Regions from separate parts of the Streptomyces sp. NPDC002476 genome, predicted to be linked through region 2. Evidence: riboswitches for the same ligand, from Rfam matches in the RefSeq annotation. Region 2 holds a riboswitch; the other holds the start of a gene.

Region 1 (3,873 bases), on a different contig from region 2:
GGAGACCACAGGTGTGGAAGCGGCTGAAGCGGCGCGGCGGACATGCCGGGGGCGGGCACGCCGGAGGGGCTGCCGGCGGCGCCGGTGCCCGTCGGTTCGTGCGCATGCTGCCGACCCTGATGATCATCGGCGGGCTGCTGTTCGATCTGTTCACCCCGCCGGTCTTCACGGCCATTCCGTTGTTCGTGGCGGCGCCGCTGATCGCCGCGCCGTTCTTCTCGTTGTCCAGCACCGTGCGCACCGGCATCGCCTCGATGCTGGCCGTCGCCGCGCTCCGGCTGTCCACCGACTCACTGCCGGTGGCCGTGCCGCTGATCGAGCTGCTCACGCTGGCGACCGTCACGGTGCTCGCGGTGGTGATCAACCGGGTCGTGCGGCGGAGCAACGAGCAGCTGGCCTCCGCGCGGGTCATCGCGGAGCGGGCCATGCGGGCGGTGCTGCCGAAGCCGTTCGACCGGATCGGTGGGCTCCATGTGGCGGCGCGGTACGAGGCGGCGCAGGCCGACGAGTTCGTCGGCGGTGACCTGTTCGCGGTGACGGACACCCCGTACGGGGTGCGGCTGGTGGTCGGTGACGTGCGAGGGAAGGGGCTCGACGCCGTGGAGACGGTCGCCGTGGTCATCGGGGCGTTCCGGGAGGCGGCCGAACAGGAGCGCTCGCTGGAGGGCGTGGCGCGTCGGCTGGAGCGGGCGCTGGTGCGGGAGAGGAGAGCGCGCCGGGGCGGGCCCGACGTCGTCGAGGGCTTCACCACCGCCGTGCTGGCCGAGATCCCGGCCGGCCTGTCCCGGGTCCGGATCGTCAACCGTGGCCACCCCGAGCCGATCCTGCTGTACCCGGACGGGGCGCTGGACGTGCTGGCGCCCTCGATGCCCGCGCTGCCGCTCGGGATGGACCTGGGCGCGTGGCCCGACCGGACGGACGAGTGGGATCTGCGGCCGGGGGCGACACTGCTCCTCTACACCGACGGCCTCTCCGAGGCGCGGAACGCCGAGGGGGACTTCTACGATCCGGCGGCCCGGCTGCGCGGGCGGATCTTTCCCGGGCCGGAGGAACTGCTGTCCGCGCTGACCGACGACGTACGGCTGCACACGGGGGGCGAGTCGACCGACGACATGGCCCTGCTCGCGGTCGTGCGCCCGGCGGAGGGGCAGCCGGAGCGGCGCAGGACCGTCCGGATCGTGGGGCCGGAACCGGCATGACGGACGGTCCGGGGCGTCTGGGCGTGTACAAGGGCGCCGGGGGGTGGCCTGGCGTGTGCAAGAGGGCCGGGGGTTCGGTCGGCCGGGTGCGCCCGTGAGACCGCGGACGTTCGTCCGGGCCGCCGGGCGCGCCTGAGCGGACCGGGGTGCCACCGTACGTAATCGAAAGGCGCCGCTCCGCATAACATTTGACGCAACATCAGTCGCGGGGTATTGACTGAGGCCCGATCAAGTCGTCTGAATACGCCCCGAGATGTCCACTAAAGTCCAGGCCAAAGACGTGAACGATCAGTGGGAACGGCTTGGAATCAGGGCCCGGTGTCTATTAACGTTCGATAACGCAGCGCGGTCGTCCCAGCCGTCGCCAGAGGCGGCACCGTGCGCGAGCGCCGAATCCCGAAAGGGAACCGGGGAACCACCACCCTGGGGTGAATCGGACATCCGGGTCTCGTGAGAGATGCGGTGTCCGTAGGAGACCTTCCTGCTCCGAACCCGTCAGCTAACCCGGTAGGCGAGAAGGAAGGAAAGGAGTGCGCCCCCGTGGCGTCCAACAAGCCTGCCCCCGAGGCCCCCGCCCGGCTCGATTCCGCGTACGGTTCCGAGTTCGGCACCGACTTCGGCCCCGGTTATGGCGCGGGCCCCGGCTACGGATCCGACTACGGAACGGCCGGGATGACCACGGTGCCCGGCACCGCGGATCGCATGGACCACGGAATCGGACCGGACATGGCCGCCACCGCGACCCTGCCCGGCGCCGGCCTCGGTGTCGACGGCGAGCGCGGCTGGGACGAGTGGAACCCCACCGAGGAGACCGTCCGCCCCGTACGCGGCAGGCACCGGGTCGCCAAGCAGCGCAACGGACTCGCCCGCAGTTCCGCGGTGCTCGGGGTCGGCGTCATCGCGGCGGTCGGCGCGGGCGGCATGGCCTCCGCGCAGGGCAAGCCGCCGGTGTCCATCTCCCTTCCCGACTCCATCGCGGACAACCTGCCCGACGCCAAGTCCCTTCCCGGCGTGGGCGCCCTCCTCTCCGACAAGTCCGAGGACGACGGGGCCGCGCCCGTCACCGCCCCGCTCACCACCGCAGGCATCACCACCGCCGAGGCCGAGCAGGGCACGACCGACGCGGGCGAGGCGCTGCGCGCCCGCATCCTCCAGCAGGCCGAGCAGCAGCAGGCCGCCGCCGACGCGGAGGCCAGGGAGGCCCAGGAGAAGGCCGCGGCGGAGAAGGCCGCGGCCGAGGCCAAGAAGCAGCAGGACGCCGCCGAGGCCAAGGCCGCCGCCGAGAAGAAGAAGGCGGAGGAGGAGGCGAAGAAGAAGGCCGAGGCCCTGCGGCTCGCCAAGCTCGCCGCCAGCTACGCCGTCCCGACCACCTCGTACACGATCACCTCGACGTACGGCCAGGCCGGCACGATGTGGTCCTCCGGTCACCACACCGGCCTCGACTTCGCGGCGCCGACGGGCACCCCCGTCAAGGCCGTTCACGGCGGCACCATCAAGTCGGCGGGCTGGTCCGGCTCGTACGGCTACCGCACGGTGCTGGAGCTGGAGGACGGCACGGAGATCTGGTACTGCCACCAGTCCTCGATCGGCGTCGGGGTCGGCCAGAAGGTCTCCACCGGGGACACCATCGGCCGGGTCGGCGCGACCGGCAACGTGACGGGCCCCCACCTCCACCTGGAGATCCACACCGCCGACGGCACGGGCGTGGACCCGATGGGCTGGCTGCGGAGCAAGGGCCTCAACATCTGAGGCACCCGCGTCGGCGATGCGCGGGCGGACAGCGCGGACAACACCGATCAGCCGTCCGCCGCACGGCGAATGCACGGAGCACCGTTCTGGCGCGAACACGTTGATCGATTCATGACTTCCCTTCGCGAACTGGGCTCTTCCGATCCTCAGGTGTTCTCGTGTTCCCGTGTTCCCGCTCGCCCTCGGCGGCCATGTCTTCGGCCGGACGGCCGACGGGGCGCAGTCGTTCACCGTGCTCGACGCCTACTCCGCCCAGGGAACGAGGGCGCACTGTTCTGGTTCCGGCGGCGGATCGTGCTCGGGGGGCCGCGCTCCGGTCGCTCCGCCGAACTGCCCGTCTCCACGAACGCCCCGGAAGCATCGCGCTCCCGGGGCGTTCGCGCATCCGCGGCGCGCGCCCGGGGCTACCGGGGCGGCAGCTGGTACGGGTTGTAGCCGCCGTACGCCTGGTGCGGCGGCGGGAACGCGGCCGGGGCCGGCGCCGGCCAGTACGCGGCCGGGGCGGGCGGGAACGGGTAGGGGCGCAGGAGGCCCGCCGCCTGCGCGGCGTAGGCGAGGGCAGGAGCGGCCACGTCCCTGCGCTGCCAGAGGTGGTGCAACAGCTCCAGTTCACGTGCGGCGAAATCGGGGCCCACCGTCCCGAGGCGGGCCTGGCGGCGGAGCGAGGCCAGCGACATCGCGAACGACTCGTACTCGGCGACGGTACGGGCGGCGGCCTTGCCCCGGGCCTTGGCCTGCGCCTGCGCCTTGCGGCGCTCCTTGCGGGGCGCCCCGCCCTGCGCCGGGGGCGGGGCCTGGACCGGCGCCTGGACGGGCGCGCCGACCGGGGCCACCGCTCCGTGGCCCGGACCGTGAACCGCTCCGGTGCCCGGTGCGTGGCCCGGACCGTACGGGTTGCCCCAGCCGGCCCCGGCGTCGAAGGAGT
Region 2 (3,873 bases):
GGGCCGGCGAGGTCGACCAGGCCACCATCACCGGCGAGCCGCTGCCGGTGGCCAAGGAGCCGGGCGACGAGGTCTTCGCCGGGACGCTGAACGGCACCGGGGCGCTGCGGATCGTGGTGGAGCGGGATCCGTCCGAATCGGTGATCGCCCGGATCGTCGCCATGGTCGAGGAGGCGTCCGCGACCAAGGCCCCCACCCAGCTCTTCGTCGAGAAGATCGAGCAGCGCTACTCGCTCGGCATGGTGGCGGCCACTCTCGCCCTGTTCGCCGTGCCCCTCGCGTTCGGCGCGGCGCTGCAGCCGACCCTGCTCCGCGCCATGACCTTCATGATCGTGGCCTCGCCGTGCGCCGTGGTCCTTGCCACCATGCCGCCGCTGCTGTCCGCGATCGCCAACGCCGGACGGCACGGGGTGCTGATCAAGTCCGCCGTCGTGATGGAGCGACTGGGCCAGGTCGACGCCGTGGCACTCGACAAGACCGGCACCCTGACCGAGGGTGCCCCGCGCGTCACCGACATCTGTCCGCTGCCCGGATCCGGTCTCACCGAGGACGCCCTCCTGGCCCTCGCCGCGGCGGCCGAGCGCCCCAGCGAGCACCCCCTGGCGCGGGCCGTCGTCGACGCGGCCCGCGCCCGCGACCTCGTGCCGCCGCCCGTGGAGGACTTCGCCTCCACGCCCGGCACCGGCGTCACCGCCACGGTGGACGGCCGTGCCGTCGCCGTCGGCAGCCCCGGTCGGGTGCTCGACGGGCGCACCGGCCGGGCGGCGGCCGGACTCGTCGCACGGTTGGAGGAGGACGGCCGCACCGCCGTGCTGGTCGCCCGCGACGGCGCACCGGTGGGCGTCCTCGGTGTGGCCGACCGGCTGCGCGACGACGCCCGCGCCACCGTCACCCGCCTCGCAGGGCTCACCGGCACCCCGCCGGTGCTGGTCACGGGGGACAACCCGCGCGCCGCAGCTCGTCTGGGCGCCGATGTCGGGATCCAGGATGTCCGGGCGGGGCTGCTGCCCCAGGACAAGGTGGCGGCGGTGCGGGGGATGGAAGCCGCCGGGCGCAAGGTCCTCGTGGTCGGGGACGGCGTCAACGACGCCCCCGCCCTGGCTGCGGCCCACACGGGCATCGCCATGGGCGGGGCGGGTTCCGACCTCGCCCTGGAGACCGCCGACGCGGTCGTCGTCCGCGACGAGCTCGCCGCCGTCCCCACCGCCGTCGCCCTCTCGCGCCGGTGCCGGCGCCTGGTGGCGCAGAACCTCCTGATCGCCGGCGTCTTCATCACAGGCCTGGTCGTCTGGGACCTGGCAGGCACCCTCCCGCTGCCGCTCGGCGTCGCCGGGCACGAGGGCTCCACCGTCCTCGTCGGCCTCAACGGGCTGCGACTGCTGCGCGACGCCGCGTGGAGGCGTGCCTGCAACGACCGCTGAATCCCGCGGGCGCCCCGGCCACCCGGGTCGGGACAACCCTGCCGCGGGGCGGGCGGCGTCTCGTTGCGCCCCGAGAACGAGCGCGGCGGAAGCCTCCTGTGCGGGAAGGGAGCCGCTGCACCAGGTGTGCGCCGCACGGGCGGGACGGCGCACCGGCCGGGCGGCGGCCGGACTCGTCGCACGGCCGGAGGAGCACGGCCGGAGGAGCACGGCCGGAGGAGGACGGCCGGAGGAGGACGGCCACACCGCCGTGCCGGCCGCCCGCGACGACGCCCGCCCCCGCATGCCCGGCTTACGGGGGAGTTCAGCTGTGCGGTGCCGAAGACCCGCGCGACCGGTTCAGATGAGCACGCGACAGAACGAAAGAGATGTCCCTTTTGTCTCCATTTAGAATGAGTTGCAAATTTAGCCGGTAAAGTCGCTTTAGGTAATTTTTGCGTTGTTTGGGGGATGAGCGGAACGCCCCTTTTGTCGATTTGTGGTGTGAGTCACGTAAAGACCCGCCGGAGGGCCGGTCCGCGATTCGGCTCCCCTTGTCGCGCAAGGAGGGGCGAGTTCGATCTGTGAGGTGGATTACTGCGAATTCCGTGAATTGATCATGCGAATCAATTGTGATCAAAAAATACGGGCTTGTTCCGCTCCGCTTTTCTCGCCTACGGTCACCGTCAATCCGGACGGAACGCCGAATCCTGCCGCCGTCCGAAAAACCGACCCACTTGTCCACGGCAGGAGCGGGGGAACCAGGTAAGCCGCCGGTCCGGTATCCGGAACGGCTCGGGGTGAAGTCGCATTCCATGCGGCCAGACATCTCCAGTCTGAACCCGACAGCTCACCTCGCAGGCGACGGAGAGGAATTCACCATGACCGCAACGGGTACGTACCGTCGCCGTTCGTCCACTTTCCGGACCCGTGGCCTCATCGCCGCGGCCACGGGCGGAGTCGCCCTGGTGCTTCCGCTGATCGGAGCGGGTTTCGCCTCGGCCGCCCCGGCCCAGGCCGCCCCGGCCCAGGCCGCCACCACCGAAAAGGCCGCGGTGTCGGGCGCCGTCACCACCGGAAGCGTTTCCCCGCAGAAGGCCGCGACCGTCACGCATTCCGTGATCTCCGGGGACACCCTTTCCAAGATCGCGCAGACCTATTCCGTCGAAGGCGGCTGGCAGAAGCTGTACGAGAGCAACCGGGAGATCATCGGGAGCAGTCCCTCCCTCATCCGCCCGGGAATGAAGCTGGCCGTCGGTGCCGAGTCCGAGGCCGCCACCGGTGCCTCCGGCGCCTCGTCCGCGACCGTCACCGCCGCACCGGTCTCCTACACGGACAACCTGGACGGCTGGATCAGGGAATCGCTGGCCATCATGGCCCGGCACGGCATTCCCGGCAGCTACGACGGCATCCACCGCAACGTCATGCGTGAGTCCTCCGGCAACCCCCGGGCCATCAACAACTGGGACTCGAACGCCGTCGCCGGGACGCCGTCCAAGGGCCTGCTCCAGGTCATCGACCCGACGTTCCGCGCCTACCACGTGCCCGGCACGCCGTTCGACAGCTACGACCCGGTCGCCAACATCACGGCCGCGTGCAACTACGCCGCCGACAAGTACGGCTCCATCGACAACGTCTTCGGCGCCTACTGACCCATACCGGCCCGGCCCCGTGCCGGTTCGGAAGCGACGGGATGCGCCCCTCGGGAAGCCGCACGGCTCCCCGAGGGGCGCATCCCGTAGCGTCGTACCGGGGCCCCGTCGCTTCCCCGCCCCGCCCGCCGGCGGGGCGGACTTCGCCCGTGGTCACTCCAGGGCACTGCCCGCCGGCCGTTGCGGCCGCCGCAGCGGCGGTCTGGGGACCGTCGCCGCAGCGCCCTCCCGGACTGAGTGCACCGCCGCGTCGTGAAGACGCCTGCTGTCCTCCTCGGAGCTGCAGGGCACGGGGCTGCCCGACATGGTGAACCAGTCGATCGCACCCGTGTACTGCACGGTCACCTGAGCCGTGTCGTCGGCCCAGGTCGTGTGAACGGTCAGGTCCCCGGTCAGGACGCCGACCTCGTCCGTGAGCACGCCTCCACGCCCCGAGAACACACCACGAGTGGTCCATGACGCCCAAGTCATGTACCCAGGCTGACACCAGGTCCGCGGATCCGCGACCCGCGCGAGCGCGCCGCCTGGCGCCCCGGAGTCCGTTCCGGAATGCGGAACGGGCGAAACCTTCCCTCCGGGCCGCCTGCGATTCCTGTCCCGCCAATCGCCCGCGAATCGACGCACTCCTTACGCCGAACCGCCGGATCATCGCTCTGAAACAACGGATTCCGTAGGTAAACACCCCTCGGCCTGAGGAACTCGTCGGGATTGCGTGTCGCGCTGGGAGCGACGAAACCACTCATCACGTCCTCGTCCGGAGGCGATACCGCTCCCGTGCTCAACCACCGCACCTGTTGATCGGAAACGCACGATGACCGAAA

Evidence for each region. A riboswitch is a leader RNA that binds a small molecule or an ion and turns the genes downstream of it on or off. The one in region 2 is predicted to bind cyclic di-AMP.
Region 1: linked by a shared signal. The riboswitch ahead of ACFYXM_RS26410 (M23 family metallopeptidase) and the one ahead of ACFYXM_RS21815 (transglycosylase SLT domain-containing protein) in region 2 are both predicted to bind cyclic di-AMP.

Annotation. Positions count from the first base shown of each region.
Region 1 covers NZ_JBIARH010000027.1:81,641-85,513, forward strand. Annotated here, with positions in the region: gene ACFYXM_RS26405 (PP2C family protein-serine/threonine phosphatase) at 24-1,199, shown strand; cyclic di-AMP (ydaO/yuaA leader) riboswitch at 1,577-1,728, shown strand; gene ACFYXM_RS26410 (M23 family metallopeptidase) at 1,926-2,948, shown strand; gene ACFYXM_RS26415 (PrsW family glutamic-type intramembrane protease) at 3,353-3,873, opposite strand, start outside.
Region 2 covers NZ_JBIARH010000019.1:30,170-34,042, forward strand. Annotated here, with positions in the region: gene ACFYXM_RS21810 (heavy metal translocating P-type ATPase) at 1-1,421, shown strand, start outside; cyclic di-AMP (ydaO/yuaA leader) riboswitch at 2,092-2,277, shown strand; gene ACFYXM_RS21815 (transglycosylase SLT domain-containing protein) at 2,282-3,052, shown strand; gene ACFYXM_RS21820 (hypothetical protein) at 3,206-3,523, opposite strand.